DNA from 4 places in the Paenarthrobacter sp. NPDC091669 genome. Region 2 is predicted to be linked to each of the others. Evidence: riboswitches for the same ligand, from Rfam matches in the RefSeq annotation. Region 2 holds a riboswitch; each other region holds the start of a gene.
What was found. A riboswitch is a leader RNA that binds a small molecule or an ion and turns the genes downstream of it on or off. The one in region 2 is predicted to bind thiamine pyrophosphate.
Positions count from the first base shown of each region.

Region 1: it holds a riboswitch for thiamine pyrophosphate, as region 2 does, so the genes downstream of both, thiD (bifunctional hydroxymethylpyrimidine kinase/phosphomethylpyrimidine kinase) here and ACIQLI_RS15135 (ECF transporter S component) in region 2, are expected to answer to the same signal.
Region 3: it holds a riboswitch for thiamine pyrophosphate, as region 2 does, so the genes downstream of both, thiO (glycine oxidase ThiO) here and ACIQLI_RS15135 (ECF transporter S component) in region 2, are expected to answer to the same signal.
Region 4: it holds a riboswitch for thiamine pyrophosphate, as region 2 does, so the genes downstream of both, thiC (phosphomethylpyrimidine synthase ThiC) here and ACIQLI_RS15135 (ECF transporter S component) in region 2, are expected to answer to the same signal.

Region 1 covers NZ_JBIVTK010000004.1:378,686-382,893, forward strand. Annotated here, with positions in the region: gene rplU (50S ribosomal protein L21) at 1-45, opposite strand, end outside; gene thiD (bifunctional hydroxymethylpyrimidine kinase/phosphomethylpyrimidine kinase) at 422-1,939, opposite strand; TPP riboswitch at 1,930-2,028, opposite strand; gene ACIQLI_RS09415 (Rne/Rng family ribonuclease) at 2,165-4,208, opposite strand, start outside.
Region 2 covers NZ_JBIVTK010000008.1:179,648-183,855, forward strand. Annotated here, with positions in the region: gene ACIQLI_RS15130 (ABC transporter ATP-binding protein) at 1-1,207, opposite strand, end outside; gene ACIQLI_RS15135 (ECF transporter S component) at 1,207-1,827, opposite strand; TPP riboswitch at 1,904-2,040, opposite strand; gene ACIQLI_RS15140 (NUDIX hydrolase) at 2,240-2,974, shown strand; gene ACIQLI_RS15145 (DUF4235 domain-containing protein) at 3,011-3,271, shown strand; gene mnhG (monovalent cation/H(+) antiporter subunit G) at 3,373-3,765, opposite strand; gene ACIQLI_RS15155 (monovalent cation/H+ antiporter complex subunit F) at 3,755-4,033, opposite strand; gene ACIQLI_RS15160 (Na+/H+ antiporter subunit E) at 4,030-4,208, opposite strand, start outside.
Region 3 covers NZ_JBIVTK010000005.1:28,899-33,106, forward strand. Annotated here, with positions in the region: gene ACIQLI_RS09885 (ferritin-like fold-containing protein) at 1-475, shown strand, start outside; gene thiE (thiamine phosphate synthase) at 537-1,220, opposite strand; TPP riboswitch at 1,248-1,366, shown strand; gene thiO (glycine oxidase ThiO) at 1,361-2,626, shown strand; gene thiS (sulfur carrier protein ThiS) at 2,623-2,859, shown strand; gene ACIQLI_RS09905 (thiazole synthase) at 2,864-3,661, shown strand; gene ACIQLI_RS09910 (4a-hydroxytetrahydrobiopterin dehydratase) at 3,695-4,030, shown strand; gene ACIQLI_RS09915 (hypothetical protein) at 4,120-4,208, opposite strand, start outside.
Region 4 covers NZ_JBIVTK010000017.1:16,601-20,808, reverse strand. Annotated here, with positions in the region: gene thiC (phosphomethylpyrimidine synthase ThiC) at 1-1,561, opposite strand, end outside; TPP riboswitch at 1,557-1,664, opposite strand; gene ACIQLI_RS21500 (amidohydrolase family protein) at 1,761-2,843, shown strand; gene ACIQLI_RS21495 (VOC family protein) at 2,921-3,793, shown strand; gene ACIQLI_RS21490 (hypothetical protein) at 3,927-4,208, shown strand, end outside.

The sequences.
Region 1 (4,208 bases), on a different contig from region 2:
AACTTTTTCTTGGCGGCCGCCTGCGCGGACAATCGCGTACACCACTTGGGTACTCACTTCTCTCGACGTTTATAACTAAATTTGCGTGCGGAACCTGGAACCGAAATCAGGCTTGGTTCGCGCTGTGCCTCAACGCCGTGGACTTCTGATCGAAGTCCGCGAGTCATCCCTTGAACAATTCCAAGGGGCATAACCCAAGTGTTGGCGTAAGCACCGAAGATCAAGATTACGCTAGTTTGACCCTCGGCTGCAAATGAGGCCGGGTCCGGAGGCTACCACGTGACTTGCATCACCAGTTGTAACGGACTCTCCCGGCACCGTGCCCATACAGCCTACAGGGTTTGGAGCGATTAACGTGATTTGACCCGCGACGCGCTGAGGCGCCTTGGGACCCGGGGATAAAAAGCCCGCACTGAAACGGTCAGGCGAACAGCCGCGGAGCGTCGAAGAATGCAGTCTCATAGCGGCAGGACTGGGCAAACGCCTCCAGCATGGACGCCCTCTCGCCCTCGGAAGCTGCCGCCGCAGCGGCGTCCGTGAAATTGATCGCATTCCTGGTGGCGGCAGCAAACTCTTCATCGGCGTAGGTCCTGAGCCAGTCCGCGTAGGGATGCGCTGCCGGGGCTCCCGCGTCCACGAACGATGCGTGGAGCTGCTGGCCCACCTCTGCGTAGAGCCAGTAGCACGGCAGGATGGCCGCCAGCACCACGGCGTAACTGCCGGCGGCCGAGGATGCCAGCAAGTGGTCCACATAGGACTTGGTGACGGGTCCGGTCACCGGGGATGCCTCGCGGGTACTGAGCCAATTCCTGTGCAGTTCCGATTCGACCTCAAGGCACTGCTGTGAGGCTTTCGCCCAGAACAGTTGTTCCTCCTCCGTGGGCGCAAGGGCGCCCGCTCGCGCCAGGACCCTGGAATACCCGTTGAGGTAGATGGCGTCCTGGGCAAGGTAGTAACTGAACGCTGCTTCAGGGAGGTCGCCCGACTGCAGGCCGTCGATAAAGCTGAGCTTGTGGATTGCCGCGAGTTCCGGAGCGGCTTCCTTCCACAGCGCCGCGGCGAATTCCCCCGGCCTCAGGACCTGATGGTGGTGAAAATGGTGGACCGGCCCATTTCCCTTGCCTACGTCGAGGCTGTCCGAATGCAGCAACGCCTGGAGCAACCACGGCTTGACCTCGCGCAGGGAAGCTTCCCAATCGCCGGTGCGGGCCTGGACTGTGGCCAGAGCGGACGACAACGAACAGCCCGTGCCGTGGCTGTTCTTCGTTTCGATGCGGGGTCCGGCTACCTCAATGACATCCTGCCGCAGGAGTCCGCTGGTGTTGACCAACGCGTCCGGGCATTCCGTCCCTGCCAGATGTCCGCCCTTCACCAAAACCGTGGTGCCGCACTCAGCAGCCAGCCGCTTGCCCTGGTTCAATGCCGACTCCCAATCAGCAGCTTCAGGCTCCCCCAACAGCATGGCAAGCTCCGGGAGGTTCGGGGTAATAAGGTCTGCCAACGGCAGGAGGGCGCGCAGTGCCTGCTCGGCGGACCCTCGAAGGAGGCGGTCACCGCTGGTGGCCACCATCACCGGGTCAAGGACCACGACGGCGGGACGCACCGCCTCAAGCCAGCCGCGGACCTCATCGATCACCGCAGCGTCACCGAGCATTCCGATCTTGACGGCATCGATGGCGATGTCCGTGCTGATGGCTTCCAATTGCTGTCGCAGGAACTCCACGGGTGGAACGTGCACGGCACTGACACCCAGCGTGTTTTGGGCCGTCAACGCGGTGACCGCCGCCATGCCGTAGCCCCCCTGGGCGGCAATGCTCTTCAGGTCTGCCTGGATACCGGCACCGCCGGAGGGGTCCGATCCCGCGATACTCAATACACGGGGCGTTTCGCGGCCGGAAACAACCAGAGGGTACACGGAAGAATACGACGATGACGTCATGGGGACATCCCTTCGCCGGTGCTAACCGGACAGGTTCAACGGGTCTGGATCTCAGCCTGGCCCAATGCCCGGCACCCCGTGTCAGTCCACCAGCGTAGCCGGGATGCAGCGAAGCCTGGGAACTGCGCCACGCACAAGACCGGATATGACCGCCGGGAGAGGACAGCAAAGGGCCCTGCAGTACCCGCCTGTGACGGTGACTGCAGGGCCCTTGCGGATCAGATGCTAGAGCTCCGAAGCGGGAACGCCAACCCCAAGGATGATGGGTTCCTCGGACGCCACCTTCTTGGCAGGCTCCGCCGGCGCTTTGGCCTCATGTGCCGTTCCGCGCGCTGCCGTAGCTGTTACCTCGTGGTGCTCAACGCTGGTCTCATTGGCTGCGCCCTGGGCACGGCTGGCACTGCGGTTGCGGCGCCCCCGACGTGACTTCGAAGCCGACGCGGCTTCAGGGTCCTCATCTACGTGCCCCGCCACGGCGGCTTGCGGCGCAGCGGCTGCCTTGGAAGGAACCACGGTTTCGGGCTTTGCCTCGGGTGCCGCGCCAAGGTGGGAGAACGCTTCGGCCAGGAGATCCAGGCTCATGGCGGGCTTGGCGGCAGGCGGTTCCTCGTGGTGTTCCCCGAATGGCAGGGCCACCTCGTCCCCGCCGAATCGCAGAACCGGAGTGGACCGTGCCTCCCGAACCGGTGCTTCGCGCTCTGATTCGTGGTCGGCGTGCTCTCCGGCCTGGGGCTGTGAGGCAACAGGCGCCTCGTGCTGGCCGCTTGCCCGCGCCTGCTCTTCTGCACGGTGGACTTCGTCATCATGAAGGTGGGCAGCGTGGGCGGCAGCAGCGATCGTCGCCAGCGCAGCCCGGGTTGCCTCTGCCTTGGCCTGCTTTGCCGGATCCTGCGGCTCGGAGGCCGCGGGAGGTGCAGCAGGGGCGGAGGCAGTGGTGTGGACCGGCGCGGGAGCCTCGGCGACAGCCTGTCCCCCACCCTTGCCACGGCGCCGCTTGCGTTCCGTCCGGGCGGTGGGTTGCTGCGCCTCAGTGTGCGGGCGGTGGTGCTCGGCGGCCACGACGTTGGCGCGGCGGTGCTCCACGGGCTCGTCGTGGGTGACCACGCCGCGGCCGGCACAGTGCTCGCACTGCTCACCGAAGACCTCAAGGAGGCCGGTACCCATGCGCTTGCGGGTCATCTGGACAAGGCCCAATGACGTCACTTCAGCCACTTGGTGCTTGGTGCGGTCGCGGCCAAGGCACTCAACCATGCGGCGGAGGACGAGGTCGCGGTTGGACTCAAGGACCATGTCGATGAAGTCGATGACAATGATGCCACCGATGTCACGCAGGCGAAGCTGGCGAACAACTTCCTCAGCAGCTTCGAGGTTGTTCTTGGTGACGGTTTCTTCAAGGTTTCCACCGCTGCCGGTGAACTTACCCGTATTGACGTCCACCACGGTCATGGCTTCGGTGCGGTCGATGACCAACGAGCCACCGGACGGGAGGAAGACCTTGCGTTCCAGTGCCTTGTGGATCTGCTCGTCAATGCGCCACGCACCGAAGATGTCCTGGTCCTTGGTCCACTTCTCAAGGCGGCCCACAAGGTCGGGGGCAACGTAGGTGACGTAAGCCTCAATGGTGTCCCAGGCGTCGTCGCCGGAAACGATCAGCTTGGAGAAGTCTTCATTGAAGACGTCACGGACCACCTTGATGGTCAGGTCCGGTTCGCCGTAGAGCAGTTCCGGTGCCAGGACCTTGGTGGAGGAAGCCTGGCCTTCGATGCCTTCCCACTGGGCGCGCAGGCGGTTGATGTCATGCGTGAGTTCTTCTTCCGACGCACCTTCAGCAGCCGTGCGGACAATGACGCCGGCGTTTTCCGGCAAACGGTCCTTCAGGATGCGCTTGAGGCGGTTGCGTTCGACGTCGGGGAGCTTGCGTGAAATGCCGGTCATGGAACCACCGGGCACGTACACCAGGTAGCGGCCGGGCAGGGAGATCTGGCTGGTCAGGCGGGCACCCTTGTGGCCTACGGGGTCCTTGGTGACCTGGACCAGGACGGAATCGCCGGACTTCAGCGCATTCTCGATCCGACGCGGCTGGCCTTCGAGGTTAACCGCATCCCAGTTGACTTCACCTGCGTACAACACGGCGTTGCGGCCGCGTCCGATGTCCACGAAGGCAGCTTCCATGGACGGCAGGACGTTCTGGACCTTGCCCAGGTAGACGTTGCCGATCAGGGAGTCCTGCTGTGTCTTGGAGACGAAGTGCTCGGCAAGCACGCCATCT
Region 2 (4,208 bases):
GCCTGGGCCCAAACATGAGCTCGTCCAGCACCTTGCCCGTGACGAACTGGTGCTCCGGTTCCTGGAACACCGTCCCGATCCGTGAAATCAGCTGGTCTGCTTTCCACTTGAACGGGTCAATGCCGGCCCCCTCGGAAAGCTCGACGGCGGCACTCACCGTACCGTCCACCGGCGCCAAAAGGCCGGCCAACGTGAGCGCGAACGTGGACTTTCCGGCACCATTGGGACCAGTGATGGTCAGTGCTTGGCCGGCCCTGACCTGCGCGGTGATTCCCGTTTGCACCGGGACGGGCGGGAAGGTCTTGAAACCCTTGCGCCGCGGTTTTTGCCGGGAAACTGCGAGGTCCTGGGCTGCGAGGAGCAGTGGGGCGGTGTGGGTTTGGCTGCGTCGTTCGCGGGTTGCGGGAACGTACCCCGGCACCCAGACGCCTGCAGCCATCAACTTGCTGCGGGCCTCGGACAGGACCTGGTCCGGTGGGCCGTCCAAGAGGACTCCGCCCGGTGCCAGGACGACGATCCTGTCCACGAGGTCTTTCCACACGGACACGCGGTGTTCCACCACCACCAGTGTGGCGCCGGTCTTGTCCAGGCAACGCTTCACCGCGTCACGTACTTCCAGCACGCCTGCCGGATCCAAGTTGGCCGTGGGCTCGTCCAAGAGGATCAAGCCGGGTCGCATCGCCAAAATACCCGCCAGCGCAAGGCGCTGCTTCTGCCCTCCGGAGAGTGCCGCCGTCGGGTGGTCCAAGGCCAAACCGCCGCCCGCGGCGGTACGCAACCCCACGTCGTCGAGCGCTTCATGGACGCGGGACCAGATCTCGTCCCGGGGCACAGCAAGGTTCTCGGCACCGAAGGCGACGTCGTCGCCAATCCGCGACAAGACCACCTGCGTTTCCGGGTCCTGCTGCATCAACCCGGCGCGGCCACGCTGCTCCCGGGGCGCGACGCCATCGATCAGCAGTGAACCGGACTCGTCCGAGTCGTCTTCCTCATCGCCCAGCACACCGGCGAGGGCGTGCAGCAGCGTTGATTTGCCGGCACCGGATGGTCCCAGAAGGAGAACCCGCTCGCCCGGTTCAATCCGGAGGTCCAACCCATGAATGGCCGGAGTGGACCGGCCGGCATGCCGCCAACCCCAGCCCTCGGCGGAGATGGCGGCAGGCCGTACCGGGCTGCTGTTGTTGCTGCCGCTCTGCGTGGCGGGCATCAGCTGAAGACGGGCTCCGACGCGGCCTTGCGCGATGCGAAGGAGCTCAGCACGCCGGTTTTCGCCAAGCCACGGGTGGCAATCCAGGACAGTGCGCCGGCGATGATGGCACCCGAGATGGTAGTGAAAGTGATGTACGCCAGCTTGTCCATTGCCTCATAGGCGATGTTCCAGCCCCATGGGAGGAAGGAGTCGTTCAGGCCGCAGAAGAGGCCCGCACCGGCACCCGCGAGGAGGGCCGTGGGCAGGTTGAACTTCTTGTACCGGAAAGCTGCGAAGACCAGCTCGGCGCCGAGGCCCTGCAAGACACCGGAGATCAAAACGGTGGTGCCGTACTGGGAACCCATGATCAGCTCACCGGTGGCTGCGACGGCTTCGCAGAACAACGCTGCGCCCGGCTTGCGGATAATGAGCATGCCCAGGACTGCGGGGATCATCCAGCCACCGGCGATCAGGCCGGTGAGCGGCGGATACGTCGCGTTCATGGGGATGGATACCAGTGCGGCGCCCTGGGACCATGCCCAGAAGATCACGCCGCCCGCGATGGCGATCAAGGCCGCCACAACGATGTCTACAACACGCCAGTTATAACTGGTCTTCTTCACGTTTACCGTGGTCATTTTCTGCCTCCTGAGGTTACAGGAGGGGAAAGTGCTCCCCGGAATTCCAACCGGCCTGCGCCGTCCGGATCCGGACACTCTGAGAAGCTCGACTCCCTTGCGCCGGTACTAACCGGATCAGGTTCGAGGGTCTGCGGCTGTCCGCACTCTCAGCGCCCTCGCGTCTCCTGCATCTCTGCAAGGTCCGACGGCGGCGCTCCCCTGTCGTTATCAAATCTGCCCTGATGGGCTGGTTCAGTTTACACCTGCGTGTGTCGCGGGCGCTGGTCCGTTGCCGGGCCGTGGTCACAATCGGACGAAGCGGGGTGCGTTGCATTGCGTTGCGAGGCCCGCTCTACACCCCTCACGCCGCCACACGAAGAGACCTGAGAGAATGATCCAGCAGACTCGACCGCGGCAAAGGGGCACATTCATGACGGACCTACCCACTCAGGATGGCCCTGCCGCCGACGGCACCATATCCGAGCCCCGGCTCGCTGCCAGCGTCATCCTTCTCCGTGATGCCCCGGGCGGGCTCGAAGCGTTCGTCCAGCACAGGGTCAGCACCATGGATTTCGCTGCCGGAATGGTGGTCTTTCCCGGCGGCCGGGTGGATGCGGCGGACGAGTCAGGCTGGGACTATCCAGCGGACCTGCTTCAACGCCACGCTGCCGCCTGGTGTTCGAGTTCCATCGGCGCCGACGCCAACTCCGGCACCGGCACCGGCACCGGCACGGGCACCAGCTCAACGCAGGCCGAAACCAACGCAGGGACTGTCCTCACAGCCGCAATCCGCGAAGTCCAGGAGGAATCCGGGCTCAGCATCAGCGCTGCGGATCTCCGCCCTTGGGCCAACTGGATCACGCCTACGGACATGCCGAAGCGTTTTGACACCTACTTCTACCTTGCCAAGCCTTCCCCGGGAGCCGAGCCGCAGCATCAAACCACGGAGGCCTGGCAATCGTTGTGGATGCCGGTGGCCGGAATCCTGGAAGCGGAAGCGGCCGGCACATTGAAGCTGATGCCGCCCACCTATTACCTGCTCAAGGAAATCGCTGGGTTTGAGACCGTGGACGCTGTCTGGTCGGCAGAGCACGCTGTTGTTCCCGTGCTGGCCCCCGTTGGGTCCTTGGCAGCGTTCCTGAAAGAGCGCGAAAGCCGCCACTGACTCTTGAGTCGGCCCTCGGAAGGCTAGGCTGGGGGCATGAACCTCTTCTTCAAGCTGATCGGTGCCGGAGTAAGCCTCGGAGCGGGCTTCGTAGGCACCAAACTCGTCAACAAAGGGTGGGAAAAGGCCACTGGCAGCAAACCACCCCTGGGCAACGACGACATGGAAACGAGCTTGCGTTCAGCACTGACTTTTGCGCTGATCTCAGCCTTCGTCAGCACCCTGATTCAGGTGCTGGCCAGCCGTGGCACCCAGCGTGCCATTGCCCGTTTCGCCAAGACGCACGACATCGTCTAGCCCGCAACCACAGACAACAACGCGGGGCCGCTTTGCCTCCACCTGATGGAATGAACACCAGTGGACGCAGAGCGACCCCGCGTTTGCTGTGACTGGGACTTTTAGCGGTCGTTCCGGGGTTCTTGCCCCGCAGCCGCCCGTTGCACAACAGCCTCGAGTTCGTCCTTCGTGAGCATCTCGCGGTGGCCGTGCTTGGTGCGGTAGGCGGAGCGACCCACCATGTGGGCGGACACAGGTGCCGTCAACAACTGGAAAATCCATGCCACCAGCAAAACCGGCCAAACCCACCACGTCCGCATTTGCAGGCCAATCGCAGCAAGCATGAGGAACAACCCCAGGACCTGGGGCTTGGTAGCTGCGTGCATGCGGCTCATGAGGTCCGGGAATCGCAGCAAACCGATGGCAGCGCCCAAGGACATCAAGGCGCCCACCACCAGGAACACTGCGGTGACAGCATCGACCACGACATCCACGCCGGTGGCATCAGGACTCATTGTTCTGCTCCCTCCGTTCAGCCACGAACCGTGCAACGGTCACAGATCCGATGAAACCGATCACCGCGAGGGCCACCAGCAGCATCAGGTTGTTGAGGTGCCTGTTCATCGCCATGTCGATCGCCAGTGCAGCACCCAGGATGGCCAGCAAGACGTCCGAGGCCAGCACGCGGTCCAGCAGGGAAGGGCCGATGGCGATCCGGACAATCGCGCCCGCGGCAGCCAGGCTGAGGATCACCGCCGTGACCACAAGGATGATCTCCTTCATCGTGCTGCCCCTTCCATTCCAGGACGTACTTCGGCGTTGAGGGCTTCCATTTCTTCGCGCGTGCCCATGATCCGGATCAACCGCGCTTCAATGGTCTGGACTTCCTCGCGAATTTTGTCGATGTCCGCTTCTTCGTAGATATTGAGCGCATGCAGGTACAGCGTGGACGTCGACC
Region 3 (4,208 bases), on a different contig from region 2:
TCGGCTCGCGGAAATGGGCCTCGATCCCGAGGAAGCCATGCTGCCGTTCCAGCGTTCCTTTGATCACTTCCATGAACGCACCAAGCCCGGGGACTGGTTCGAATCCGTGATGAAGGCGTACGTCATCGACACCGTCTCCTCGGACTTCTACCGGGCTGTCGCTGCTTTCCTCGATCCAACAACACAGCAGTTCGTGGACCGGGTTGCCGCTCCCGACCAAGCAACCGAGGTTCTTCGAGTCCTTTTGCGGCGGGCCTTGGCCGATGACCCTCGACTGGCCTCACGCCTGGCGTTGTGGGGCCGCCGGCTGGTGGGGGAAGCACTGACGCAGGCGCAGAGGGTGGGCATGGAGCACCCGCAGTTGGGGCCAACGCTAAAAAGCGGTGGCGATGCCCGCGCCGCAGTCAAGAGACTGACCGGCGAGCTCGCCGAGCGGCATTCACGCCGGATGACGGCCCTGGGCCTCACCGCATGACGGCTTGACCAGGCCTCACCCTGAACGCCGTGAACGGCTTTAACGGCTTTAACGCCCAGGCTCAGGCGGCGTCCAGCGCCTCCAGCAGCGACTTGGCTGCCGTCGTCGGATCCGCAGCTTCGGTGATGGCACGGACCACGACGATCCGGCTGGCTCCCGCAGCCAGTACCTGCTCCACGTTGCTGAGATCGATCCCTCCGATGGCGAACCAGGGCAGGTTCACGGCACCGCCGGTGGTCTCATCTGCACGCTTGCTCGCTTCTGCGGCATATGTGACCAGGTCCAGTCCCACGGCTTCGCGGCCGGGTTTGGTCGGGGTTGCCCAGACCGGGCCTACACAGAAGTAATCCAGGCCTCCCTGTCCTGGTGAGGCTGCGATGGCCGCATTGACCTGTTCCGGGGAGTGGGTGGAGAGACCGATCGTGACGGGCTCCGGAAGCAACCTTCGGGCCACCGTCAACGGGAGGTCTTTTTGCCCGATGTGGAACACCGGAGCCCCGGAAACATTGGCAACGTCGGCGCGATCGTTGACAGCCCAGAGCCGTCCGTGACGTTGCGCAACTCCTTGCAGGACCGCCAGCAATTCCAACTCCTCGGCAGCTTCCAGGGTTTTGTCGCGCAGCTGGATGATGTCCACGCCACCCTCAAAAGCGGCGTCCACGAAGTCTTCAAAATCGCCTTGCCGCTTCCGGGCATCAGTGCACAGATACAGGCGGGCAGTGGCAAGGGCATCAGTCGGGGTCATGGAAACCAGAGTAGTTCCTCTAAACTGGGCACGTACTGCGGGAGCCGCGACGTTCGTTATATGACCGTCCGGCTGAGAGGGCTTCAGCGCCGACCGCTTGACCTGATCCGGCTAGTACCGGCGTAGGGAAGGAAACCGGAATGGCAGATCCCCGCCAAACCTCCATGCATGCCGACGTAGCTGTCATTGGTGGCGGCGTCATCGGTCTGGGCATCGCTCACGAAGCACGACGACTTGGCCGCTCAGTGGTGCTGATCGACCCCGCACCGGCCTCGGGAGCCACGTTCGCTGCCGCAGGAATGCTTGCCCCCGTCAGCGAACTGCACTACCAGGAGGAAGACCTCCTCGAGCTGATGCTGGAATCGTCCCGGCTGTGGCCGTCCTTCGCCGCAAGCCTGAGCCACGGAGGAGAAGACACCGGATACCGCACGACGCCGACACTCGCCGTGGGTGCCGACGCCGCGGACCGCAGGGCGCTTGCAGATCTTCGTGCGGTGCAGCGTGCCGCAGGCCTGGGAATTGAGCCGCTTTCCCTGCGCGACGCCCGGGATCGCGAACCCCTCCTCAGCCCCCAAATTTCCAGTGCCTTCGACATTCCCGCCGATCACCAGGTTGATCCCCGGAAGTTGGCGGCATGCCTGCTGTCTGGAATGGCACGCCACGCGGCCAGCGACTCCACCTGGGTTTCGGGCGCCGATGATGGGTTCGCCGTGGCTTCCACGGCGCGCCGTTTGCTCTGGGACGGAGGGCGGGTTTCAGGAGTTGAACTCGAGTCCGGTGCCGCTGTTCACTCCACCGAAACGGTGGTCGCCAACGGACTGGGTGCGGCAGGCCTGGAGGGGCTCCCCGACAGGCTCAGCCTTCCCGTGCGGCCGGTGTATGGCGACATCCTCAGGCTTCGGGTGCCTGAACACCTCAGGCCACTCCTCACCTCCACCGTCCGCGGGATGGTCCGCGGAGTGCCCGTCTACATCGTGCCCCGGGACGACGGCACGGTAGTCATCGGGGCCACCCAACGCGAGGACGGACTATCGGCGTCCTCCAACGTGGTCTCAGCCGGGGGCGTCTACCAGTTGCTGAGGGACGCCCAGGCCTTGGTCCCCGCAGTGGCGGAACTTGAACTGCTCGAAGCAACGGCCCGGGCCCGCCCCGGCACTCCGGACAACGCCCCGTTGCTTGGACGGGTCGCCGGTACCAGCGGGGATGTTGATGGCCTGGTGATCGCCACGGGATTCTTCCGGCATGGTGTCCTCCTGACGCCTGTGGCGGCGCGGATCGTGGGCGGGCTGATCCACGGCTCGCCGGACCCCCGCTGGGCCCCGTTCCGCCCCGATCGCTTCGAGACCACGACATTCCCAGTGCGGGCGCTCACGCCGGCACACGCACCCAGCAAGGAAACAGCATGAACATCAAACTCAACGGATCCGATCACGCCGTGCCGGAGGACGCTTCGGTCAGCACCCTGGTCACGGCCGTCACCGGCCGCGTCCTGGACCACCGCGGACAGGCAGCCGACGGCGGCAAGCTGGGTGTCGCCGTCGCCCGCAATTCCGAGCTGGTGCCGCGCAGCCAATGGTCCGCAACGGCGCTCGCCGACGGAGATGAACTCGAACTTGTTACCGCAGTCCAAGGAGGCTGACAGCATGACGACAGCAAACACAGAGGTCATTACTGACGCCCTGGTGATCGACGGCGTCCACTTCGGCTCCCGCCTGATCATGGGCACGGGAGGTGCCCCGAGCCTGGACGGCCTGGGCGCGGCGCTCCTGGCGTCCGGGACTGAGCTCACCACAGTGGCCATGCGGCGCTATTCACCCGCCGAAACAGGATCCCTCTTCCAACTCTTGGTAGATCACGGCATCCGCGTGCTGCCCAACACCGCCGGTTGCTTTACGGCCAAAGACGCCGTGATGACGGCTGAACTGGCGCGGGAGGCCCTGGAAACCGACTGGGTCAAGCTGGAAGTCATCGCCGACGAACACACGCTCCTTCCAGACGCCGTGGAACTGGTTGAGGCAACGGAACAGCTGGTGAACCGTGGATTCAAGGTCTTCGCCTACACCAACGATGATCCCGTCCTGGCCCTGCGCCTCGAGAACCTGGGTGTCACTGCTGTGATGCCCCTGGGCTCGCCGATCGGAACCGGTCTGGGCATCCTGAACCCGCACAACATTGAACTCATCGTGTCCCGGGCCTCAGTCCCCGTGGTGCTTGATGCCGGAATAGGGACGGCCTCCGATGCCGCCCTCGCCATGGAATTGGGCTGCGACGCCGTGCTTCTGGCTACCGCTGTCACTCGGGCGCAGAACCCGGTGCAGATGGGTGGGGCCTTCAAACACGCCGTGATCGCCGGTAGGCTGGCCAAGCAGGCGGGACGTATTCCGCGGCGTGAGCACGCTTTGGCGTCGTCGGCCATGGAGGGCCGGGCAGAGTTCCTCTAGATGTCCGCCGTGTCGTCGCGAGGAGGAGCAGCAGTGGCAGGGAACCGTGACCACCTGACCCGGGCGGATGTCGACGATGCCCTCCGGGAGCTTCCCGACTGGAAGTACCAGGACGGCCTGGTCACCGTCTATAAAACCCCGACGGCGGCCGAAGCGCTGGCGCTCATTGCGGCGGTCGGTGAGATCGCCGAACAGCAAAACCACCACCCCGATCTGGAATGGCGCTACAACAGGGTTTACTTGCGGTATGTGTCCCACGACGCCGGCGGGACAGTCACCCCACGCGATATTGCCGCTGCGGCCTCCGTGAGCGAAGCCGCGGCAGGGCTGGGCGCAGCCGCCCAGCCGGAGCGGTATCCGGAACCCTGAGCCCAGCTGACCCCGAACCGTGGTGGCAAGGCGTTAAACGACAGTGACCATCGCCCGAGGGCGACGGTCACTGTCGTTTGTTCGTGTTGCTAGAGCCTAAGCGCCTTGGTGAGCGCCGCGGTATCGTGCCGGGTGCGGGTCCGGCCGAGGAAGACCACCACGGCTGCGGCGGCGGCAG
Region 4 (4,208 bases), on a different contig from region 2:
ACGAGAGGGCAAACTGGTCCCGCCAACGGAACTCGAACCTGGCCTTCGACAGGGCATCGTCACGCTCATGTGCCCCGGGATGACCCTTGGCGAGGTCGGCGGCGTGGGCTGCGATCTTATACGTGATGACACCGGTCTTGACGTCGTCTTTATTGGGAAGGCCCAAATGTTCCTTGGGGGTCACGTAGCAGAGCATGGCGGTGCCGTACCTGGCGATCTCGGTGGCGCCGATGGCTGAGGTGATGTGGTCATAGCCAGGAGCGACATCCGTGACCAAGGGTCCCAAGGTGTAGAAAGGGGCTCCCTTGCACAATTCCTGCTGGCGTTCCACATTTTCCCGGACCAGGTGGAACGGCACGTGGCCAGGTCCTTCCACCATCACCTGCACATCGAACTCCCACGCCCGCTCTGTCAGCTCGGCGAGGGTATCCAACTCGGCGAACTGGGCCGCGTCGTTGGCATCGGCGGTTGCGCCCGGGCGCAGGCCGTCGCCCAGGGAGAATGCGACGTCGTATTGGGCGAAGATTTCGCAGAGTTCGTCAAAGTGCGTGTAGAGGAAGTTCTCCTGGTGGTGCGCCAGGCACCAACCCGCCATGATGGACCCGCCCCGGGAGACAATTCCGGTGACCCGGTTGGCGGTCAGGGGCACATAGCGCAGCAGCACCCCGGCGTGGATGGTCATGTAGTCCACGCCCTGCTCACATTGCTCGATCACGGTGTCCCGGAAAATCTCCCACGTCAGCTTGTTCGCCTCGCCGTTGACCTTCTCCAGCGCCTGGTAGATAGGGACCGTCCCGATCGGGACCGGGGAGTTGCGGATGATCCACTCCCGGGTGGTGTGGATGTCATCCCCGGTGGAGAGATCCATGACGGTATCGGCACCCCACTGAGTGGCCCATTGAAGTTTGTCCACCTCCTCCGCGATGGAACTCGTCACGGCTGAGTTGCCGATGTTGGCGTTGATCTTCACCAGGAAGGCCTTGCCGATGATCATCGGCTCTGACTCAGGGTGGTTGATGTTGTTCGGAATGATCGCCCGTCCTGCGGCAACCTCGCTGCGGACCAACTCAACGTCGCAGTTCTCCCGCAACGCGACGAACTGCATCTCGGGAGTCACCGTGCCCTGCTTGGCGTAGTGCATCTGCGTGACGGTTTTACCTTCGACGGCGCGGCGGGGCACAGGTTGGGTGCCCTTCCACTCCGCTGATGCTTCCCCGCGCCGAACCGCTGACTTGCCGTCGTCCAGCAGGTTTCGTTCCCGTCCGCGGTAGGCCACGGTGTCGCCACGGGCTTCGATCCATGGAGCGCGGAAGGGCTCAAGCCCCACAACGGGATCACTGCCGGGACCTGCAGTGCGGTACACCTGGAACGCCGGGTTGGCTTTGCCGTTGGGCGACGGATCCAAGGCGATCTCCGTGACGGGAACCCGGATCCCGTGGTCCGGGTCTTCGCGGTAGGCCAATGAATGGGATTTCAGCGATTGGGTCACGGATTCCGGCGTCTTTGCGCTGGATTCGGACCGGTTTTGGGCAGGGCTGTGCTGTGTTTTGGTGGTGCTCAAAGGATTACTCACTTCCTTCGCCGGCATTACCCGGACAGGTTCAACGGTCGCAGACTGCATCAGTCCGATCTCAGCCCCTGCAGGGGCCCCCGTGTGGTCGTAGACGAAGCTACCACAGCTCCCCGGAGGCTCCCAGTCACATGGAGTCCGGGGTTGCCGTCCCCTGAACTTCCCTGGACCTGCGGACTAGGCTTTTTCCATGGCCAAGATCATCGAATTCACCGGACCCGTGCTCGTGTCCCGGAACGACCAGCGGTACGGCATGTGGTCCGTGGACGGCACCCTGACGTTTGTGCGCCCCACGACGGCACCGGACCGCGTGCTGGATGGCTGGGTCCTCCCGGGCTTCGTTGATGCCCACTGCCACATCGGTTTGGGAGTGGGCGGCGCCGTTGACGAGCAGACCACTCTCGCCCAGGCCCAGGCTGACCTCGACGCCGGGACGCTGCTGATCCGGGATGCCGGATCACCCAGTGACACCCGGTGGGTCCAGCAACGTCCGGACGTGCCCCGGCTGATCCGGGCCGGAAGACATATTGCCCGGAGCCGGCGGTACCTCCGCGGTTTGGGGCACGAAATCGAACCCGACCAACTTGTGGAGACCGTCCGGAAGGAAGCCTGGGATGGTGACGGGTGGGTCAAGCTGGTGGGGGACTGGATCGACCGCGGCGTGGGCGACCTCGCCGCCTCCTTCCCCGCCAAAATCGTCAAGGACGCCATCGCTGCCGCCCACGATGAAGGTGCCCGGGTAACGGCCCACTGCTTTGCCGAGGACACACTGGACGACATGCTGGATGCAGGCATCGACTGCATCGAACATGCCACGGGCCTGCTGCCGAGACACCTTCCGCGTTTGGTGGAGCAGGCCGTGCCGATCGTTCCCACCCTGGTCAATATCGCGACCTTTCCTGACATTGCTGCCCAGGCTGCCCCGAAGTTTCCCGACTATGCGGACCACATGGTGCGGCTTTGGGAGCGGCGGCGCGAGCGTGTGCTGGAGGCCTATGAGGCCGGTGTGGCCATTTATGCGGGCACGGATGCCGGCAGCGTGATTAAGCACGGCAGGATCGCCGACGAAATGAAGGAACTGCACGACGCCGGCCTGCCGCCGGCCGCGGTCCTGGACGCCGCGGCGTGGCGCGCCCGGGAGTGGCTGGGAGCCGAGGGCATCAGCGAAGGGGCGAGTGCCGACGTCGTGCTGTGTTCCGAGGATCCCAGAATCCAGCTGGAGGCTGTTTCCCACCTCAAGCACATCGTTCTGCGCGGTTCCTTGGTCCGTTAGGAATAAATTGAAGCTTCAAGTAATTTAGTAGGATAGAAGGTGCCGATGAGCGGCCACCTCAGAACCGGGAGCTTCACATGACCACACCACTCAGCCAGGATCTTCTGCCTGCCGAACTCACCATGGGCACCGTCATGCTCAAGGTCGGCGACATGAAGGTCATGAGCGACTACTACCAGCGGGCCCTTGGCTTGGAAGTCGTGGCCGAGCAGGATGGCGGGCTCTACCTCGGGCGCGTCGGAAAGCCCGTGGTCCACCTTGCCCCGGCCTCCGGCCTGCACATTCCGGGCCGCGGGGAAGCCGGTCTGTTCCACACGGCCATCCTGTTCCAGGACCAGCCTTCACTGGCTGCCACCATCGCCACTGCCGCCGAATACGAGCCGCGCGCATTCGCGGGCAGTGCCGACCACCTGGTCAGCGAAGCGTTCTACTTCACCGACCCTGAAGGCAATGGCATTGAGCTCTACTACGACAAGCCGCGGGAACTCTGGCAGTGGGACGGCAAGAGCGTGGTAATGGACAACGTAGCCCTGCCACCGCAGCGTTTCCTCCAGCAGCACCTGAGTGAAGCCGCGGTGACCGGACAGCGCGAGGCGGCGGCCGGCATCGGGCATGTCCACCTTCAGGTGGGCAACGTCGAGACCGCCCAAGCCTTCTATGTTGAGACCCTCGGCTTCGAAAGGACCGCGGGTTGGCACGGCCAGGCGCTGTTCGTTTCCGCCGGCGGCTATCACCACCACATGGCCATGAACGTATGGAACAGCCGTGGCGCCGGGCCCCGCAAGGACACGCTGGGCCTGGGGGAAGTGCTCATTGAGGTCCCTGGCGCCGACGACGTAGCGGCGCTTGCGGATCGCTTGAAGATCGCAGGGGTGCAGAATCACCACACCGGAGCCGAACTTCAGTTCGAGGATCCGTGGCGGAACAAACTGCGGGTCGCCGTCCGCTAAGCAGCGCCACCCCCGCAGCGCCGGATCACTCCCGCCGCGCTGGCCACTCCTGCACTAGGCTGGGCAGTGACGGCACGGAACCAATCAGGGTTTTGTGCCGCCGCCCCGTCAGCACGAAGGAATGAGAGTTTCCATGGGCTTTGCCGAAATTTTTGTAGCCACCCACGATGAAGCGCTCAAGAGGGCAGCGGCCCTGGATAAGGGCGCGGGTGTCACCGGCCCCGCCGTCAGGATTGACGGCATTACCGATTTCGAAGTGGAGCAGTTGGGTGATCTTGCCGGCCAGGCGGTCCACGCAGCCGGCGCCGACTATGAACTTGCCCTGGTTGATGTCACCAGCGATGCACTTCTGGGTGTCCCCGAAGCCATGGTGCGGGCACTGGCCGAGCTGTTGACGTACGAGAGCGAAGGCGAG